3 regions of the Arthrobacter sp. UYEF21 genome follow, and region 3 is predicted to be linked to each of the others. Evidence: riboswitches for the same ligand, from Rfam matches in the RefSeq annotation. Region 3 holds a riboswitch; each other region holds the start of a gene.
What was found. A riboswitch is a leader RNA that binds a small molecule or an ion and turns the genes downstream of it on or off. The one in region 3 is predicted to bind S-adenosylmethionine.

Region 1 (6,728 bases), on a different contig from region 3:
ATCCGGCATGGCGTGCTCCTTACGACGGGGGACGGACTACGTCCCTCTTCGTAAAGTACCCCTGATTTGCGCCGAATGATATGCCCGGAATCAGGCAGGTGCGGGGACGTCCGCGATGCCCACAAAGCGGGTCCCGACGCCGTCGAACTCGCTCCTGATGAACCCCGCCTGAGTGCGCGGCACCTCATCGGGGGCGTGATGCTCGCAGACGACGTAGGTGAAGTCCGGCCACCATTTCTTGGGCCGGGCCGCTTCCTCATAACCGCAGACGGCGCATTCGAGGTGGACCCACACCGGGCGCTTGCCTGTGCGGTTGGCCCGCGACTGGACCAGCCAGGCCGGCGGGTTGTCAAGAATCTCGCCCAGTTCCGCCTCGCTCAGGCGCTTGGGGATGCCATGGCGCTGGGCCATTTCCATCGGTACATCAAGGGCAATTGCCGCGTCACGTCTGCTAATCATCAGAGTCAACGATACGGGACGGCACCAAACCCGGCCGGGCCGGACCTTACGCTCCGTGCGGGTGGCAGGCTCAGGATGCCAGGGCGATGCCCACCGCCGCACCGGCGAAACCTGCAATCAGGTTGGCGCCGACATTAAGGGCTGCAGCGCCGAGCCGCGACTCGCTCAGGAGCCGGACCGTGGCAGTAGTCCAGGAACTGAAGGTGGTCAGCCCGCCGGCAAGGCCAGTTGCGACGGCGGTCTGCCACTCAGGCGTCAAACCGAGTTTTCCGGTGATCCCGATGGACAGCCCGATGATCAGGCAACCCGCGACGTTGACCACCAGCGTGGCCCACGGCCAGTGCCGCGGCGTACTGGCGCGGCCGCCGCTGCCGGTACCGCTGGTGCCACCGACAGCGCTCGGTCCTGGCTGCCCCGTACGGTGCGCAAACCAGCTGTCGACGGCGAACCGCAACAGGGCGCCCCCCATACCGAAGACGCCCACCAGGACTGCACCCATCACAGGACCAAACCCCCTCACGAAGCCACCAGGTCGGCCACGAGCCGCCCCGTCCGCCACCCACCGGCCGCAGCGCCCAGCCCGAGCAGCAGGGACAGCCCCAGATAGCCAAGCCACAGGGGATGCTCACCGGCCCGCGCCAGTTGGTCCATCGAGAAAACCACGGCCGAGAAGGTGGTGAAAGAACCCAACAGCCCCGGTCCAAGCCCTGCCCGGAGCCAGAAGGCGGTATGCGGGCGCGCGATCCACACTGTTGTGAGGGCCGCCAGGACGAAGCTCCCGGCCACGTTGATGCCCAGCGTGGTCCAGGGGATTGCGCCGGCATGTTCCGGAAAGGCGAGCCCCAGGCCATAACGAAGTTCCGTTCCGGCGAGCCCGCCAGCCGCTACGGCCAGCCAGGCGCGCCAGTCAGGCATGCCGTACCTGGTCATTCGGCAGCGTGCTTCATTCAGCGGTCACCGAGCGTGCAGCCGGCGTGGGGGCGGTCGGTGTGGACCCACAGCGCAGCCGTGACTGCGTCGGCCAGGTCGAACTCCCGCGTCGTGCCGGCATTGCTGATCCGCACCACCAGAGCCCCGCCGAAGGGCTTGCGGCCCATGACCTCCACATTGGCGTCGAGGTCGATTTCCTCTGCCGAAAGGTATCGGAGCAGGTCCGGGTTCTCGTCGCTGATCCGGGTGATCCGGCCCGTGTGGCCGGGGTCGAGTTGGCCAAGCAGGTGCGCCTCCGGCATCAGGACTTCCCCATCCGCCGTCGGGATTGGATCCCCGTGGGGGTCGCGTTCGGGGTTGCCCAGTTTTGCTGCCATACGCTCGATAAACGTGTCCGACACCGCATGCTCAAGAAGCTCGGCTTCGTCGTGGACTTCATCCCAGCTGTAGCCGAGTTCCTGGACGAGGTAGGTCTCGATGAGGCGGTGGCGGCGGACCATGGACAGCGCCAGCCGGATACCTGCCGCGGTGAGGGTGATGGCGCTGTACGGTTTGTGGTCCACCAGGCCCTGGTCCTTGAGCTTGCGGACCATCTCCGAGACCGAGGAGTTGGCCACGCCCAGGCGCTGGGCCAGTTGCGAGGAGGTGATGGGCTTGTCCTGCCACTCCGTGAAGCCGTAGATGACCTTGACGTAGTCCTCGATGGAGGAAGAGGGGGCGCTGGACTTCACGGGTCCAAGCCTACCCGGTGGTCCGTGGCCGTCACGCCTTGACGGCCCGCCACGTCAGGGTCAGGTACGGCAGGGCGATGTCGTCGTCGGCGTTGTGCCCCAAATGTTCGTGCAGGTACCAGTCGAGGTTCGCCAGGACCTTGCTCCGGGTGGCTTCGTTGGCACGCAGGTAGTAGCTGCGCGACTTCGTCAGCTCCATAATGTCCGCCGTGCTGAGGCTGTCATCCCAGCGGGTCACGTGGCTCTCGAGGCCCTCGAACTCCGGCCCAACCGCCGGCCGGAAGCCAGGTTTGTAGACGTCTCCGGCGTGCATAATGCGAGACAACCTGTGCACCCAGGGAAGTGACGTGTCCAGCTGGTTCCAAATCAGTCCCAGCGTTCCGCCGGGCCGGAGGATCCGCGCCAGTTCGGTGCTGGCCGGCACCGGATCGCACCAGTGCCACGCCTGGGCAACGCTGACGACGTCGAACGTAGAGTCAGGCAGGCCGGTGGCCTCGGCGGTCCCCTGGGTTGCCGCTACCGCCGGATAGTGGGCCCGCAGCTGTTCCAGCATGTCTGCGGACGGGTCCACGGCGGTGACAGCCAGGCCCCGCTCCAACAGGAGCGCGGCAAATTTGCCGGTACCGGCGCCCACATCGACAGCCTCACGGGCGCCGGCCGGGACCAGCCAGTCGGCGGAATCATCAGGGTAGCCGGGGCGCACCTTTTGATAGTGTTCGCCGCCGTCCTGGAAGCTCTGCCCGAGCTCCAGACGGCGTCCGTGCTCGAGCTTGGGGCCACCCCGTGCCACGTGCGGCCTCCTTCAACTGTGCCCATGCGTATCCTTCGAATTTACCGCATGGCCGCGCATCGTCAGTCAGCCGGTCAGTCCCGGCCTTAGTCGTCAGCGCCCTCAGTCATCGAGGCAGGGAGCGGCTCCGGCCGTGCCGGGGGTGTTCGGTGCCCAGTGCGGGTACGTGCGCGTGTCGTTGGCCGGAACCCAGCGGCCGGAATCCACCACATAGTCCCAGCCCAGGCCCGTGCTGCGGAGCTGTTCGAGGCCGGCCAGGAGCCGCTGGGCGTCCTCCAACCGGGAGCCGACGCCGAAGCTGGCCCGCAGGGATCCCGACGGGAGGCCGAGGCGCTTCAGCAGCGGGTGCGCGCAGAAGCGGCCGTCCCGCAGGCCAACGCCGTGCTCGGCCGAGAGATACGCGGCCACCAATCCGGCGTCGTAACCGGCCACTGAGAAATTCACGACGCCGATGGTGCCGGTGCCAGGGTCTGTGTCCGAGAAGATCTGGTGGACGGTGACGCCGTCGATCTTCCCGAGCCCGTCCACCAGGAATGACCGGATGGCTGCCTCATGGGCGTGCCAGCGGTCCTGGTCCAGCGACGCGATGACCTGCGTGGCGCGGGCCAGCGTGGCGGCCCCCAACACGTTGGGGGAGCCGCCCTCGTGGCGGGCGGGTCCGGTAGCCCAGCTGACGCCGTCGAGCTTTGCCTCCCGGACGGCGCCGCCGCCTGCCAGATGCGGCGTACCGGAGTCGAGCCAGTCGGTGCGTCCCACCAGGACCCCGGCACCAAACGGGGCGTAGAGCTTGTGGCCGGAGAAGGCGAGGTAGTCGACGTCGTCCGCGCTGATGTTGATGCGACGGTGCGGCGCCAGCTGCGCGGCGTCCACCACGATCCGCGCCCCGTATTCGTGGGCGAGGGCGGCCAGTGCCCTAATCGGGAGGATCTCGCCGGTGACGTTGGAGGCGCCGGTGACCGCGAGCAGGCTGACGTTGCCCTGCTCAAGTTCGGCACGGAGGACCTCGATGGTCCCGGCAACCGTGTCGGCGGCGACCACACTGCGGTGCGGGACGCCCTGCCACGGAAGCAGGTTGGCGTGGTGCTCGATGTCCAGGTAGAGAACGTCACCGGTGGGCCGCCCGTCCGTTTGCGGGAGGCAACCCGCGAGGAGGTTCAGCGAGTCAGTGGTGTTCCGCGTGAAGACGACGGAGTCGTCGTGGCGGCCGCCTACGAAGTCCCGGACGATGTTCCGGGCGTTCTCGTAAACGGACGTGCTGATCTGCGACGCATAGCCGGCACCGCGGTGGACGCTGGCATAGAACGGCAGGATCTCGTTGAGGTAGGCGGACACAATGGAGAGTGCGGGGGCGGACGCGCCGTAGTCCAGGTTTGCGTACCTGACGTGACCGCCCTGGATCAGCGGAGCCTGGATTTCCGCACCGGTGACGGCGGACAGCGGGCGTCCCGCAAGGGCGCCTGGTTCGCTGGAAAGACCGGTGGCGACGGTGTTCTGGATGGCGGGGGAGACGGTGGCAGTAGTCACGGGGACCTCACTCAAAAAGGATTCCCGGTCCCGGGAATCCGCGCTTGCCGGGTCCGTTCCGGACCGGCCTGGTCGTCACCCGGGGCACCCCACCGCGAATGGAGGGTTGCCGGCCAGCAAACCGGGGTTTAGCGCTGGCACTCGTGACCTGTTAAGGAGCCTATTTCATCGCTGCGGCCGGAGAAAAGCCCGGCTGAATGTTAAGTCGTTTATTACGTTCATTTACCCAGAAGGCGATTCTTGCGAACATAAGGCGGCGGACGCCCCCTTCAGGAGGCGCCCGCCGTCGATAATTCGGTAAAGTGCGCCTACAGCAGATCGTCCAGGCCGGGATTGAGGCGTTTGAGGACCTCGGAGTGCAGGATCGAGTTGGTGGCCAGCGCATTGCCGCCGAATGGCCCGTCCTGGCCCTCCAATGAGGTGAACCGGCCGCCGGCCTCCACCACGATGGGGACCAGGGCCGCCATGTCGTACAGGTTCAGCTCCGGCTCGCAGGCGATGTCAACGGAGCCTTCGGCCACCATGCAGTAGGACCAGAAATCGCCGTACGCGCGCGTCCGCCAGACGTCCTCGGTCAAGCCCAGGAAGTCATCCAGGTTGCCGCGTTCCTTCCAGCCGCCCAGGCTTGAATAAGACAGCGAGGCATCCGCGAGGTTGGACACATTCGAGACACGGAGCCGGGTTGCTGCGGCAAGGGACCTGCCCATGTAAGCGCCGGCGCCCTTTGCTGCCCACCAGCGTTTGCCCAGCGCGGGTGCGCTGACCACGCCCACCACAGGTTCGCCCTCGTCCACGAGCGCGATTAGCGTGGCCCAGACGGGGACGCCGCGGACAAAATTCTTGGTGCCGTCGATCGGATCAATGATCCAGCGGCGGGAGCCGTGGCCGGAGCTGCCGAATTCCTCACCGAGTACGGCGTCCCGGGGGCGCGAGCGGGACAGCTGGCCGCGGATGGCCTCTTCAGCCGACTTGTCCGCATCAGTGACCGGCGTCAGGTCAGGCTTGGTCTCGATGTGCAGGTCCAGCGCCTTGAAGCGGCTCATGGTCTGGTCATCCACGGAATCTGCCAGCACGTGGGCCAGGCGCAGGTCATCGTTGTAGCTCGAAGCGGGTTGGATCATGGTTCCAAACTACCGTCTAACGGGCTCAGGGTCGGGGACGTCGGGCGCCGGTCCTCTAGCCCACGCTGCCCAGTTCCTTGGATTCCTGGCCTTCCAGCCGCGGGTCGCTGCCCAGCAGGCGCCGCAGCGAAGCAAGCCGGGCCGGGCCGGTGGGACCGGCCTGCCCTTCGGCCACCCACGAGTCCAGCCCGCACTTGACCGCGGCCGCGTTGTGTTTGCAGCCACGCTCGCACGCATCCGTGCCAGGCTCCAGGTCCGGGAACGACCGCAGGATCCGGTCCGGGTCCACGTGCGCCAGGCCGAACGAGCGGATGCCGGGGGTGTCGATGATCCAGCTGCCGGCCGGGGCGCCTGCCAGCTTCAAGGCAAGGGCCGACGACGACGTGTGGCGGCCGCGGCCCGTCACCGCGTTCACGCCGCCCGTGGCCCGTTCGGCGCCGGTGAGAGCGTTCACCATAGTGGACTTGCCCACGCCCGAATGGCCCAGCATCACGGTGACTTTGCCGTCGAGGTAGGCACGTAGCATTGAAACGGCGTCGCCGTCCAGGCGGGCCGAGAGGCCGTCATCGGAACGCGCGTCGATGCCGGAGGCGGCGGAGTCGGCCGTCCGGCTGATGATCACCGGAAAGTCCAGGTGCTCATAGTTGGACAGCAGTTCTGCGGGATCCTTGACATCCGCCTTGGTGACGAGCAGCAGCGGCTCAATGCCGGCGTCGTATGCGGCCACCAGAGCGCGGTCGATGAAGCCGGTGCGCGGCTCCGGGTTCGCGGCGGCCACCACCACCACCAGCTGGTCGGCGTTGGCCACCACGGCACGCTCGATCGGATCCGTGTCATCGGCGCTGCGGCGCAACAAAGTGCGTCGGTCCTGGATCCGGACCAGGCGGGCCAGGGTGTCGGGCTCGCCGGAAACGTCCCCCACCAGCGAGACGAAGTCACCGGCCACCACAGGGGAGCGGCGCAGTTCACGGGCCCGTGCGGCGATGATGATCCGCTCGTCGCCCGAGTCCTCACCCACGACGGCGGTGTACCGGCCGCGGTCCACGGTGATGATGCGGCCCGTGACGGCGTCGTCGTGGCTGGGGCGGTCCTTGGTGCGCGGCCGTGAGCCTTTTTTGCTGGGGCGGATCCGGACGTCGGACTCGTCCCAGGAGTCAGTGCTGCGGGCCACCG
Region 2 (6,728 bases), on a different contig from region 3:
CAGCACTCCCAGGCTGCGGACCAGCAGCGCACCCAGGCCAATAAAGATGCAGCCCATGGGCCCGCCCAGGTAGTACCACCATTCGGCCGGCAACGGATTGCCCGGTCCGAGCAACGCCACTTTGATGCCCAAGGCAATCCACAGCAACACCGCACCGGCGACGAAGTTGACCAGTGTGGCCGCAATGGGCGAGCGGTAATGGACCGTGGCCGTCCCGTTCATGGCCTGCTGGAAACTCATGAGGAACCCTGCCAGGACGGGGAGGATCAGCGGCAGGACCAACTCCGGGCCGCCTGCGCCGTTCAGCGAGGTGCCGTCCAGGGAGGTGCCAGTGCCGCCCTGCAAGCCGGAGCCGGCCAGCCGCGGCGAAACAGCCCATGCCACCGCGGCCACGGTCAGCACGCAGCCCACCACCCGCATCGCGGTCACAGCCCGTTTGCCGGCAGGTCCGATGCCCAGCCGGTCCACTAGCAGGCCACTCAGCGTCTGGCCGGTCACCACTGCCACCGTAAACAGGGCCACGCCCAGGACGCCGACGGTGAAGGACTGTGCGAACACAAAAAAGGCACCGATCCCGCCGGCCAGGACATATACGGGCGGGAAGGCCCGGCTCCGAACCGCCGGCAGGATCCTCGCAAGCCCGGCGCGGCCACTGGGCATGACCAGGGAGATCACGATCATCAGCACCAGGCCGGTGCTGAACCCCACAACAGCCGCGGCGATGCCGTCGTTGAGCCTTGCCCCCAGGGCGCCGTTGATGCGCCCTTGGACGGGAATGGCCAGTCCCGCCCCGACTGCCAGCGGAAGGCCGGCGAGCAGTGGCAGCCGTGGGGTGTGGGTCATTGAATTCACCTTACGTCAGGCATTATTGCTGGTATGAGCAACCAGGACATTGAAGAGATCCCCATCCGTGACAGCATGATCCGCCTCGGCCAGCTCCTGAAGCTCGCCAGCCTGGTGGAGGACGGCGTGGAAGCCGCCGAGCTCATCAAGAACGGACTCGTCAAGGTCAACGGCGAGATCGACGAACGGCGCGGCCGCCAGCTGCACAACGGCGATACCGTGACGGTAAATGGCCAGACGGTCAGGGTCAGCGCTCCCGAAGCCTGACACCCGCACTCGCGACAACAACAACGGCGCGGCCAGCGCCACTTAGCCGCGGGCCGCCGTCGTCCGTTGCTTGTGGTGTCTGTTACTTGTTCAGCACCTCGTGGGTCAGGAACTCGGAGACGTGCCCGATCTCCTGCTGGTTGATGCCGTGCCACATCCCGGTATAGAGCACCTTGGTGAGCTTGACGTGCCCACGGACCCAGCCCATGGTGTATTCGATCTTGTCCGGAGTGATCACCGGATCCTGCTGGTCGCGGCCCCAGAACAGAGGGACGGATCCGTCCAGTTCGCTGTCCCGGAACGCGGGATCGCCGTCGGCATCAATCACAAAGCCGGAAAGCCCGACGACGGCGGCGTAGTCGGTGGGCCGCTGCCGGAGCAGCGTGGTGGCCATGGCCATGCCCATGGAAAAGCCCAGCAGGGTCACGGACGGGTGGTGGGCCTTGACGGAGTCGATCCAGCCCTGCACGTAGCCGGCCGCCTCCTTGACGGCGTCCAGGGTGTAATCGATCGAGGCCGTCAGCGGGAACCACATGAAGCCCGGACCAGTGGGCAGCGGCGCCCTGAGCGAGGCAACCACAATTTCCTCGGGCAGCAGATCCGCCAGGCTCAGCAGGTCCTGTTCGTTGGCGCCATAGCCGTGGAGCAGCACCAGCAGCGGCCGTCCGGAGCGCTGGTCCTCGGGCCGGGACCACATAACAACAGGGGCGGGAAATACTTGGGCGTCAGTCATGGTTTCCATTCTTACAGTTACCCGCCGGTAACTACCTACGGTGGCGTAGCTTACGGACGAAGGGGCAGGATAGGACGGTGAGTGACGCGAGAGCCCTGCAGAATCCGCACACGGTTACGGAATCCCACCCGTGGAGCCGCTATGTAGCCATGGGAGATTCCTTTACGGAGGGCATCGGGGACCCCGAACCTTCGAGCCCCGGCGGATACCGCGGCTGGGCTGACCGCGTAGCCGAGGAACTGGGCCGCGGCCAGGACGATTTTGCCTATGCCAACCTGGCCGTCCGCGGCCGGCTCCTGCAGCAGATCGTGGACCAGCAACTCGCCGCGTGCCTGGCTCTCAAGCCGGACCTCGTGACCCTTTCCGCCGGCGGAAACGACCTCATCAGGCCCGGCGGCGACCCCGACGCCCTCGCGGAAAAGCTCGATTCGGTGGTCCAGATCCTGGCGATGGGCGGCGCCACGGTGGTGCTGTTCAACGGCCCGGACACGGGTTCCTCTGTTTTGGGGCGGATCCGCAGCAAAGTGGCCATCTACAACGAGAACCTCCGCACCGTGGCGGCACGCCACGACGCCATCATTGCCGACATGTGGTCGCTCAAACAGCTGAATGATCCGCAGATGTGGGACGAGGACCGCCTGCATTTTTCACCGCTGGGGCACCACACCATCGCCGCCATGGTGCTGGACTCGCTCAATGTGAACCACACGCTGGAGCCGCTTCTGCCCAAGTCAATGCCACAGCGCACGTGGCGCGAAGCCCGGTCCGGGGATTTGGTGTGGGCCCGCACGCACTTTGTCCCGTGGGTGGTGCGGCGGCTGCGCAACCGCTCCTCCGGCGACGGCATTACCGCAAAACGCCCGACGCCGGGGCCGGTGTTCGGTCCGGGCGTCCCCTTGGGTTCCGGTGAGGGTCCGCTGGGCACCACCGACGTCCGCCGCTAGCCGCCGGCGCGGCGCCCGGCCCCACTCGGCGGATCGACCTGATCCAGTGCTACGACGAATACGTGATGGGCTATTCCGCCGCCGGGCATTATCTGGGCGGCATCGCTCCCGCGTTCCCGTGGACGGTGCGCCGATGCACGTGGTCCTGCTGAAAAGGCGGCTGGCCGGTTTCTGGCGGCACATCCTCTGTCCCGGTCGCTGCGAGCTGGACATCCGTGTGTTCGACGCGCCCGATCGGGCCCCTTCGCGGCACGACGCGGGGCAAAGCCGTGGAGCGTGCGGTGCAGTGCGCCGTGGACCGGGACGGGGCTTTCCTGGGAATCCGGGCCGTCTGGGTGGCTCCGGAGACTTAGGCTGGCCGGGGCTTAAGCTGGAAGGACACATATGAGAGGCGCTACACCGTGAACAGCTTGTTTTTCTGGATCATCATCCTGTCGTTCGTGATTCCGATTGCGATGCGGATGTACCGGAAATCTGTCAACAAACGGAATCAGGGGCAGGGGTTCTCCGGCGGCTACCCCGGTCAGTTTCCCGGACAGCAAAACCGGCAGCCCCGCGATGGCTACACGCAGCAGGATTACATGAGCGGCGGCTACCGCGAGATCATGAGCCCGCAGCCCCTGCCGCCGAGCCAGCCACTCCCGCCGATACAGCCTGTTCCGCCCGCCGACCAGCAGTTCCCCGGCCAGCAGTTCCCGCCGTACGGTCAGCCGCAACAGTATGGGGAGCCCCAGAACGGGCAGCAGCGCAGTGCAGAAACACCCAAGGCCCCCTCTGCCCCGGCGACTCCCCCGCCGCCGTCGGCCCCGCAGGGCTACCGCGCCCGGAAGCTAGCCGAGCTGGACCAGCAGTACAGCAATGGTGAACTGGCCATGGAGGAATACATGAAGCGCCGCTCCGACATCATGAACGGCTGATCCCCGCCCAGAACCTCGGCGGCAGGGAACCTCCGCCCTGAACCAGAACGGGCCCTAAACCTGGAACCCGTCCTAGACCAGGAACACGCTCCGCAGCTGGTTGCCGAGCTGGCCGATCTCGGTCAGGAAGCCGTCGTGGCCGATCGGAGCCTCGATGACATGGACGTCCACCTCGCCGGGGAGCGCGTCGGCCAGTTCGCGGGACTGCGACGGAAAGTACAACCGGTCGCTGTCCACGGCCGCCACGAAGAACCTGGCGGTGGCGCGGCCAAGAGCCTCGTCCAGGGAGCCCCGGCCGCGGCTGACATCGTGGCTCATCAATGCATCGGTGAGCGCGATGTAACTGTTGGCGTCAAAGCGGCTCACCAGCTTTTTCCCTTGGTGGTCCAGGTAGCTTTCCACCTGATAGCGCCCGCGCTCCCCCAACGCTGCGGCCCGAAGCGGTGATTCGGGAAGCTGCGCTGAGCGTCCGAAACGGCCGTCGAGTTCCTCTGCCGAACGGTAAGTGATGTGGGCGATGCGGCGGGCCAGCGCCAGGCCGTCCTGGGGCAACGGTCCGCCGTAGTAGTCGCCGTCGTTAAAGTTGATGTCCTGCCGGATGGCGAGGGTCTGCGCCTGGGCGAACGCGATCTGTTCGGCCGTACTCGCCGCCCCGACCGAGATCACAGCGCAGCGCTGCACCCGTTCCGGGAAGCTGACCGCCCACTCCAGCGCACGCGCGCCGCCCAACGAGCCGCCCAGCACGGCAAACCAGCTGTGAATGCCCAACTGGTCAGCCAGCCGCGCCTCAGCCTCCGTGGTGTCACGCAGCGTCACCAACGGAAAACGGGATCCCCATGGCTTTCCATCAGGGGCTTCCGACGACGGGCCGGTGGAGCCGTAGCAGCCGCCCACAATGTTGATGGAGACCACAAAGAAACGGTCAGTGTCCACCGGCGCACCGGGTCCGGCCAGCTGCTCCCACCAGCCGGGCTCGTCGCTGTCGCCGCGCGTCACGTGCGTGCTGCCGGTCAGAGCATGCTCAATCAGGACGGCATTGGAGCCGTCCGCGTTCAGCGTTCCCCACGTTTCGTATGCCAGAGTGACGTCCGGCAGGTTGCCGCCGGCTTCGAGCTGCAGGCCGCCAATGCTGGCGTAGCGGACCACGCCGTTTCCGGGAGCCGCAGTTCGGGAGATGGTGATCGTCATGGAAAGGACCTCTTCTACGCGCTTGCCCGCCGTCATTTGACCGGCTGGCCAGGTCCTCACCCGGGGCACCCCGCCACGGAAGAGGGTTGCCGGCCAGCAAGCCGGGGCTGTCGCTGACACTCATGACCTGCTTCGAGTGTACGAAACAGCCCCGGCCTCTGGCTAAGAGTGTGACTGGTTGTGACTTCGCGGGGCTTCCTGGCTCAGCTGACGGCCGCGCCCTTGGCCGCCCGGAACCCTGCTTCGAGGTCGGCGATGATGTCATCAATGTGTTCGATGCCCACCGATAGACGCACCAGCCCCGGTGTCACACCGGCGATGGCCTGCTGCTCGGGTGGGAGCTGGCTGTGCGTGGTGGACGCCGGGTGGATGACCAGCGAGCGGACGTCCCCGATGTTGGCCACGTGCGAGTGGAGATCCAGGGCGTCCACGAAGCGCTTGCCTGCTTCCGCCCCGCCGGCCAGGGTGAATCCAACCACGGCACCGGTGCCCTTGGGACCGTACTTGCGGCCCCGTTCGTACCAGGGGCTGGACGGCAGACCCGCATAGGCGACCGATTCGACGTCGTCCCTTGCCTCCAGCCAGCGCGCAACGTCGACTGCGTTGGCCACGTGCCGTTCCACCCGCAGGCTCAGCGTCTCCAGCCCCTGGGCAATCAGGAAGGCGTTGAACGGGGACACCGCCGAGCCGAGGTCACGAAGCAGCTGGACCCGCGCCTTCAGGATGTAGGACAGGTTGGCGCCGAGCGCCCCTCCGGCCCCGAGATCCCGGGCGTACACGAGCCCGTTGTACGTCGGATCCGGAGTGTTGAAGCCGGGGAACCGTTCCGGGTCCTTGCCGAAGTCGAAATTGCCGGAGTCCACGATCACGCCGGCGATGGCAGAGCCGTGCCCGCCCAGGTACTTGGTCGCCGAATGGAGCACAATGTCTGCGCCCCATTCGAGCGGGCGGATCAGGTAAGGCGTGGACAGGGTGTTGTCCACGATCAGCGGCACGCCGGCATCGTGGGCGGCCTGCGACACGCCCTCGATGTCCAGCACGTCCTGTCGCGGATTGGAGACCACCTCGGCAAAGAAGAGCTTGGTGTTGGGCTGCACGGCGTCCCGCCACTGCTCCAGGTTGTCCGGGTCCGCCACAAACGTCACGGAGATGCCGAACTTCTTCAGGGTGTGCGCCAGGAGATTGTAAGTACCGCCGTAGAGGCTGGGGCTGGCCACCACATGGTCCCCGGCCTCGGCAATGTTCAGGATGGCAAAGGTTTCCGCCGCCTGTCCGGAACTCAGCAGAAGGGCCGCCAGCCCGCCCTCCAGGCTGGCAATACGCTGCTCCACGGCATCCTGCGTGGGGTTGCCGATGCGTGTGTAGATCGGCGCGAGCTCCGCGAGGGCAAACCGGTTGGCGGCGCTTTCCGCGCTGGGGAAGACGAACGACGTCGTCTGGTAAATCGGGAGGGCACGGGCGCCTGTGGCGCTGTCCGGCTCCTGGCCAGCATGGATCTGGCGGGTTTCGAAAGACCATCCGTTCGACATTCAGGGCTCCTTTGACGAGATATGGCACTGCGCATGTGCGTTCAGTGTAGGAAGGCTTCCGGGCCGGTAACAGGATTGTGACGAAGGTGGTCAGGGGCGGTTTTCAGGGTTGTTGTGCGCGGGTGTCGATGGGCTGCCGAAACACAAAACCTGGTAAGGCAACCCTTAGCTGAGAGGCGCATCACAAAGTGCCAAGATGATGGCATGCGCATGGATCACGTCTCTTACGCCTGTGAACAAGATGGCCTCGTTGCCACCACCGAACGTATTTCGTCCGCCCTCGGCGTTGAAGCCGTGAAGGGTGGAG
Region 3 (6,728 bases):
GTAGGCGGCCACCACCAGGACCAGGACGTTGAGCAGCCTGCCCGGATCCAGGTAAGTGCGGGCAAAGAAGGCGTCGTACATGGCCCGGTAGGCGGTGTCCGGGATGATGGCCAGGCGCAGGTCGAACCCGTTAGCCAGGTACGGGTTGCACCAGGACAGGAACGCGGAAGCGAACGCCAACACCGTGGATGCCACTACCACCCAGTGGTGCGACGACAGCCAGGCGACGATACGGTTTCGGTGGAAACCCGCCACCAGGCCGATGACAAACAGCACCTGCCATACGAGCAGCGGGAAAGAATCCTCGAACTGGGAGGGCAGCAGCCTGAAACGGGTGGCCGCACCCACTGCGTAGAGGCCCAGCGTCGCGGCGAGGACCCACAGCGCCTTGCCGCGGTTGAGGGCGGCCAGGATCAGGGGGCTGGCCAGCAGCAGCACCACGTAGAGGCCCATCACGTTGAACTGCCACGGACCGAACTGCAGGAGGACGATGGCGGGCAGCACCTGGGCGGGCACCGGGAATTGCAGGAGCGTTTCCATCCCTGCGTACAGGTCGTAGGTCCGGCCCACTGCGTTGTGTCCCGCACCCCCGGTTCCCTGGTCCGCGTAGGTGGTCAGCGCGTCGGTTTGGAAGAAGGGCAGCAGCGAGAGCAGGAAGACCCCAACAAGGACCGCGAGCGCCGTCACGTACAGCTTGCCCGCGCGCCGGGACGTCAGGTCCACCACGTTGCCGAAGTCGTTCTTCACCCGCGGGCCGTAAACCATGCCCACCACCAGGCCGGAGAACAGGACGAACAGCTCTGCCCCGGAAACAAATCCCACCGCTTCCTGGGTCAGCAGTTGGAACAGCGACGTCATGCCCAGGTGGTTGACCACCACAAAAACAATGGCCAGTCCCCGCAGGAAGTCCACGCGGGAATCGCGTTTGGACGGATCGCCATAAGCCCAGGCGCCAACCGCGCCGACGCGCCGCGGCAACTGCCACAAGGCAACCAGCAGGATCACCATGGCCGCGGCGACACTCCAGGCTGCGGCCCCGGACAGGGAGTTGGCCCGCGTGGCCTGCTGGCCCCCGCTGATAGCCGTCACCGGGCCGGTAGTCAGTCCGGACCGAACCAGGCTCTCCCCCGCAGCTCCGGCAATGCCGGAGTTGCCGGTGAGCCGCCAGTCGATACTGACCACCCCGGTATCCCCGGTGCTGGTCCGCTCGTCCCAGACGACGGCAGCGATCCTGGCGAATTCTGCGGACGTGGCCGATTTGAGGGTTTGGTCCCACCAGGACGTTTTAATGTCGGCCTCTGCGGCGCCGCCGGAGGCAGGGCTGTAGAAGGCTGCGGTCTGGAGGACCAGCGGTTTGTTCCGGGCAGCGGCATACGTGGCGTAGAAGTCTTCGCTGCCGGACTGCGTCAGCATGGCGGACAGCTCGCCGTCCGCGGGAACGGTGTTGACGGCGGAGTTGCCGCCGGTGTCATCGTGGTAAGCCGTCAGCCCCACCCAATCCACGGCGTCATCGCCCGGGTAGTACGGAGCGTAGGCGGCATCTGCACTGTTCCAGCTTCCGTCGCCGTTGGTGTCCAGCAGGGCGAAGCCTTCGGACCCGGGGGCCGGGGCGTTCCGGTGCCGTTCAAAAGGGTAGTCCCGCCCAAGGTACGGTTGCCACACCATTACCGTGCCGGCGTCGTCCGCAGTTTTGAACTCTGCGGCAACGTTCCGGAACGCCGACTTGTAGGCGACCGGCTGCTGGCCCCAATCCACCCAGCTTGAGTTCATGTCCGGGGCGAACCGGACCAGGAGCGTACCGCGGAAAGCTGACGCCAGGTCCTCAACCTTGGCTGCAAAGGCTCCAGCGGCAGCGGCGTCCACCTGGTCCAGCGCCGCCGTGGGCCGCACGGTGAGCATGGCCTGGGCGCCTTGGCCAGCGGCTTGGCCGAGGAATTCCCGGATGTCCTGCTCCTCGCCGGAGCGCACGGGCAGCGAGATTTCGTGGCACAGCAGCGCCGGCGAAGATCCCAGCCGCTCGGCAAAACCCTGCGCCGAATCGTCGCCCCACTCCAGGACAGCTCCAAGCAGGGGTTTGCCTTCCGCCGGCTCAGGCTCGGCCGCGTGGACGGAGCCCGCGGTGAGCAGGCTGAACAGGACGAGCAGGGCCGCCAGAAGTGCGGCCGGTAGCGGGCTCCGCAGTCTGGGTACGGCCGACGGCGGTACGCGCCTTAGTGCGGTTGCTGTTGGCATGCTGGTGTGGACCCTCCCCCAGTGCAGCTGCTTCAGTGATGGTGGCCGGTGCCCCCGCCAAACTCTATCGGTCTTCGCTGGCCGGTCGGTTTCGACCCGGGGCCATTCGGTTTCAACCCGGCGCCGTCCGGCTGGCCCGGCGACCTCCGGGTCAGCCGCCCAGGATTCACCCCGGTGTCGTCGCACCAGTCCAGGTTGAACGGCTGCGCGGTGACCCCGGCTTCCCCCGGGCCATGCCTGCCGGGACGGTGAACACGAAAGTGAAGCCGCCGTCGTCGGTCATGGGTGCGAACTCCTCCAGCACCGTGGTGCCATGGGCATCCAGCAGTTCCACGGAGACCTGCGCACAAGGGCCGTAGCCCGCATCGCAGGCCGCGACCGGGGCGCTGACCGCTACCCGGTCACCGGGTTTTGCCTCCGCCGGCGTCACGGTGATCGCAGGCGGCATGCACGGCGGCGGCGGCCCGAAAACGTTACGGCAACTGCCCAGCCCCACCGTCGCGAGTGCGGCACACAGCCCCCCAGGATTCGATTGTGCCGCCAGCCCGCAGGTCACGGAAGCACGCGATGGTTACGGAACATGACAATGGCGGCAGTGTAGACGGGCACGGCGGATGTTACGTTTTTGGTGAGTAATGAGAACCGGTGCCAAGCCCTGACTGGCCGGTCGGCAACCCTCCCTTTCGCGGCGGGGTGCCTCAGGTGAATACTCGGCATATCGACCCATTCGAGCTGCAAGCGTGAGAGAAGGAGATCCGTCGTGTCTGACGCACCTGCCCCTGAAGAAAAACTGTCCTACCGGCTTATCACAGGCCCGGATGACCGGGCCTTTTGTGAACGGATATCCGCCGCCCTGGCCGAGGGGTATGTGCTGCACGGCAGCCCCGCCGCCACGTTCAACGGCAACGCCGTGATTGTTGCCCAGGCGCTCATCCTCCCGGCCGCGATCGCCAGTGCGGATGCCGCCGTCGCCACGGCAGTGGAAGACCTCGAGTTCGACGGCGAGGGCCACGCGTGAGCTACGCCGGAGACCTGACCCCGCAGGAAGCCTGGGCCAAGCTGGAACAGGGCGCCATCCTGGTGGACGTGCGCACAGAGGGCGAGTGGGCCCACATCGGCATCCCGGACACCGCGTCCGCGAACGACAAGCACAACGATCCCCTGTTCATCCAGTGGACGTTCCCCGGCGGCATTCCCAACGCTGCTTTTATCGCCGACCTCAGGCAACAGGCCCCGGCGGACGACGGCACGGAACTGGTGTTCATCTGCCGTTCCGGCCAGCGCTCCGTCGCCGCCGCGATCGCCGCGACGCAGGCCGGGTTCACCTCCTACAACGTCCTCGAGGGCTTCGAAGGCGAGCCGGACCGTTACGGCGACCGCACCGTCAACGGCTGGAAAAACAGCGGACTGCCCACCAACCCGGGAAGCCGCTAAATGACATTCAACGAAGACGCCGAGGGCTGGAGCGCAGACACGCAGGCTGTCCGCGGCGGGCTGGACCGCACCCACTTCCAGGAGACCACCGAGCCCATTTTCCTGAACTCCGGCTTTGTGTACGAGTCGGCGGCCGCGGCCGAGCGCGCGTTCACCGGCGAGGATCAGCGGTTCGTCTACTCCCGCTATGGCAACCCGTCCGTGGCCACCTTCCAGGAGCGCCTCCGCCTGCTCGAAGGCACCGAAGCGTGCTTCGCGACGGCGTCGGGCATGTCAGCAGTGTTCACCGCCCTGGGTGCCCTGCTGGCTGCCGGCGACCGGGTGGTGGCCGCGCGGTCGCTGTTCGGCTCCTGCTTTGTGATCCTGAACGAGATCCTGCCGCGCTGGGGCGTGGAGACGGTGTTTGTGGATGGCCCGGACCTGGACCAGTGGCGCGCCGCGCTGTCCGAGCCCACCACTGCGGTGTTCTTCGAGTCGCCGTCAAACCCGATGCAGGAGATCGTGGATATCGCCGCGGTCAGCGAACTGGCGCACGCCGCCGGGGCCACCGTCGTCGTCGACAATGTCTTTGCCACTCCCCTGCTCCAGCGCTGCGGGCAGTTCGGCGCGGACGTGATTGTGTATTCGGGCACCAAGCACATGGACGGCCAGGGACGGGTGCTGGGCGGGGCGATCCTGGGGACGAAGGAATTCATTGACGGCCCGGTCAAGCAGCTCATGCGGCACACCGGCCCGTCCCTCTCCGCGTTCAACGCCTGGGTGCTCACCAAGGGCCTGGAGACCATGGCCCTGCGCGTGAACCATTCCTCTGCGTCCGCGCTGCGGCTCGCCGAATGGCTCGAGCAGCAGCCGGCCGTCAGCTGGGTCAAATACCCGCTACTGAAGTCGCACCCGCAGTACGCTTTGTCGGCGAAGCAGATGAAGGCCGGCGGCACCGTCCTCACCCTGGAACTTGCGACGGCGGGTGGCCGCTCGGGCAAGGACGCCGCCTTTGCGCTGCTGGACGCCTTACGGATCATCGACATCTCCAACAACCTGGGCGACGCGAAGTCCCTGATCACCCATCCGGCCACCACCACCCACCGTGCCATGGGCCCGGAGGGCCGCGCCGCGATCGGGCTCAGCGACGGCGTGGTGCGCCTGTCCGTGGGGCTGGAGGACGTGGACGATCTCATCGGCGATCTCGAGCAGGCCCTGAAGCAGGTCTGACGGCGGTCAGGCTGCGGCCTGGGGCTGGCGGAGTTCCCGGGCCGCAGTCTGGCGGACCGACTCGGTCAGCTGGTTGAGCACCGGGGCTGCGAGGCAATGCTGCTCCGGAGGAGCTGCATCCCTGGACCGGCCCGGGCGTTGCGGTCACTGCGGCCATCACCGCTCCTGTCCGGAGCAAACGGGTGGAATGCTGTTCATCCTCGCGGTGGATTCCAAAGCAGGCGCCGAGGTCCGCCGGAAGGCTTGACGGCGCCGGCAGGAACCAGATGGACAGCGAGTCGGCATTCACCACCAGCGGGATGGGGCGCCCGGTGTGGACCCGCTGCCGCCGAGCTCCTGCAGGCCATCCCATTCCAGCTGCCCTCATCGTGGCCATTGGCAGCCAGAACGCGTTCGTGCTGCGGCAGGGCATCCGCGGCGAGCATGTGGCGCCGTCGTGCTGGTCTGCAGCGTCTCCGATACGGTCCTCATTGCGGCCTGCATCGCGTGTGTGGGGGCGCTGTTGCAGTCCAATCCCGTGATCGTGGACGTGGTCCGTTTTGCCGGGGCCGCCTTCCTGGTGGAGTACGGCGTGATGGCGGCGCGCCCCGCGGTCCGTCCGGGGGCGTTGACGGCTTCGGGGCGGCAGCCGTGCTGCTCACGCTGGGGATCCGGCTGGCCGTGGGCGCCTGAGCGGCGCTGCGCCTGTTGCGCCTGGTGGTGCCGCTGCGCCTGTGGAACCCAGGCGGGTTGGACGGTCGAACCTGTTCGCCCGTTGACCGGGGCGGTGCCGCGGGGTATTTTCATGGTCATCTCCGCGATGTTGCTGGGCCACCGCATCCGCCGGACCGGGAGCAAGCCATGCACTCATCCAACGCCCAGACAGCGAACAAACCCTACAGGCGGGCCGGCACGGTCATCGTTGCCGCGAGTTGCTGCTGGGGGGTGGGGATCTCTTTTGTGGGCATGGTGCACGCCACGAAGGACCCGGCATTGCGGCTGGCGATGCTGCAGCGCAGCCGCGGACTTTGGGTGGCCGGGCAGTTCCTGGCAGCGGCCGGCACTGCTGCGGTACCCGTCGGCTTCGTCCGGTTCGCCCAGGCGATCAGGTCCGGTCCCGCCAAGAACCTCGCCTCCGGAGCCGCAGCCGCCCTGCTCGCAGGCGCACCGCTGTTCGTTGTTGCCCTTGCCGAGCGTGCCTCGGATCTGGAAAAGTTCGCCTACCGCCGGGGGCCGAGCTGGCCGTTCCTAACTTACGCCGGTCTCCATATCGGCGCCCTCGCGGCTTTGGCGCCCGGGCTCCTGCTGTCGCCGGTGAAACCCTGGACCGGCATCATTGCGGCGGCCAGTGTTCCCGTCTTCGGCGCCATCCTGGCGGGCACCAAGGACATCCCGCCGTTTGTTTTTTATCTGGTGGAGGCCGCGGTGGGAGCCCAGCTGATGCGGCATGAGGAAGCCGAGCTACCGGCGCGCAGCCAGAGCGGCCTCGAGCGCGGACGCTGAGGCGGTGCTGCTGTTGATCCGCCAGTCAGTCTCCTTGTTGAAGTTGAACCAGACGAACCCGCTGACGTCCGGCTGAGTCTGCAGGTAGGAAACCAACGCCGTGTTCCAGTCCGGCTTGCTCCCGCCGGTCTCCGTGCTGGCCGTTTCGGTCATGACGATTTGTTTGCCGGGGGCGATGGTCCGGAGCTGTGCCAAGTGGGGCCCGAACAGCGCAGCCGGCATCTGCCAGGAACTCCAGGCCTGGGTGGCGCCCCAGTTGTACGCATCCAGTCCCAGCGTATCCACGTAGGGATCTCCCGGGTACAGCAGGGCCGGATCCACGGATCCGCCGCCATTGGGTGCCCACACCCAGTTCACGTTGTTGGCGCCGG

Region 1: another riboswitch for S-adenosylmethionine. It lies ahead of ABIB27_RS00990 (aminotransferase class V-fold PLP-dependent enzyme); the one in region 3 lies ahead of ABIB27_RS09025 (DUF1737 domain-containing protein).
Region 2: another riboswitch for S-adenosylmethionine. It lies ahead of metX (homoserine O-acetyltransferase MetX); the one in region 3 lies ahead of ABIB27_RS09025 (DUF1737 domain-containing protein).

What each region holds. Positions count from the first base shown of each region.
Region 1 is NZ_JBEPNF010000001.1:211,747-218,474, forward strand. It holds gene ABIB27_RS00960 (hypothetical protein) at 1-9, opposite strand, end outside; gene ABIB27_RS00965 (hypothetical protein) at 91-459, opposite strand; gene ABIB27_RS00970 (fluoride efflux transporter FluC) at 530-958, opposite strand; gene ABIB27_RS00975 (fluoride efflux transporter FluC) at 976-1,374, opposite strand; gene ABIB27_RS00980 (metal-dependent transcriptional regulator) at 1,407-2,120, opposite strand; gene ABIB27_RS00985 (class I SAM-dependent methyltransferase) at 2,152-2,910, opposite strand; gene ABIB27_RS00990 (aminotransferase class V-fold PLP-dependent enzyme) at 3,013-4,434, opposite strand; SAM riboswitch class IV at 4,470-4,583, opposite strand; gene hisN (histidinol-phosphatase) at 4,743-5,555, opposite strand; gene rsgA (ribosome small subunit-dependent GTPase A) at 5,611-6,726, opposite strand; gene aroA (3-phosphoshikimate 1-carboxyvinyltransferase) at 6,710-6,728, opposite strand, start outside.
Region 2 is NZ_JBEPNF010000008.1:3,947-10,674, forward strand. It holds gene ABIB27_RS10165 (DMT family transporter) at 1-843, opposite strand, end outside; gene ABIB27_RS10170 (RNA-binding S4 domain-containing protein) at 877-1,110, shown strand; gene ABIB27_RS10175 (alpha/beta hydrolase) at 1,193-1,843, opposite strand; gene ABIB27_RS10180 (SGNH/GDSL hydrolase family protein) at 1,993-2,787, shown strand; gene ABIB27_RS10185 (hypothetical protein) at 3,189-3,704, shown strand; gene metX (homoserine O-acetyltransferase MetX) at 3,777-4,892, opposite strand; SAM riboswitch class IV at 4,906-5,020, opposite strand; gene ABIB27_RS10195 (bifunctional o-acetylhomoserine/o-acetylserine sulfhydrylase) at 5,096-6,421, opposite strand; gene ABIB27_RS10200 (VOC family protein) at 6,626-6,728, shown strand, end outside.
Region 3 is NZ_JBEPNF010000006.1:122,828-129,555, forward strand. It holds gene opgC (OpgC domain-containing protein) at 1-2,232, opposite strand, end outside; gene ABIB27_RS09020 (hypothetical protein) at 2,399-2,680, opposite strand; SAM riboswitch class IV at 2,864-2,979, shown strand; gene ABIB27_RS09025 (DUF1737 domain-containing protein) at 2,993-3,250, shown strand; gene ABIB27_RS09030 (rhodanese-like domain-containing protein) at 3,247-3,666, shown strand; gene ABIB27_RS09035 (O-succinylhomoserine sulfhydrylase) at 3,667-4,875, shown strand; partial or broken gene ABIB27_RS09040 (amino acid transporter) at 5,312-5,443, shown strand; gene ABIB27_RS09045 (hypothetical protein) at 5,716-6,357, shown strand; gene ABIB27_RS09050 (glycoside hydrolase family 26 protein) at 6,316-6,728, opposite strand, start outside.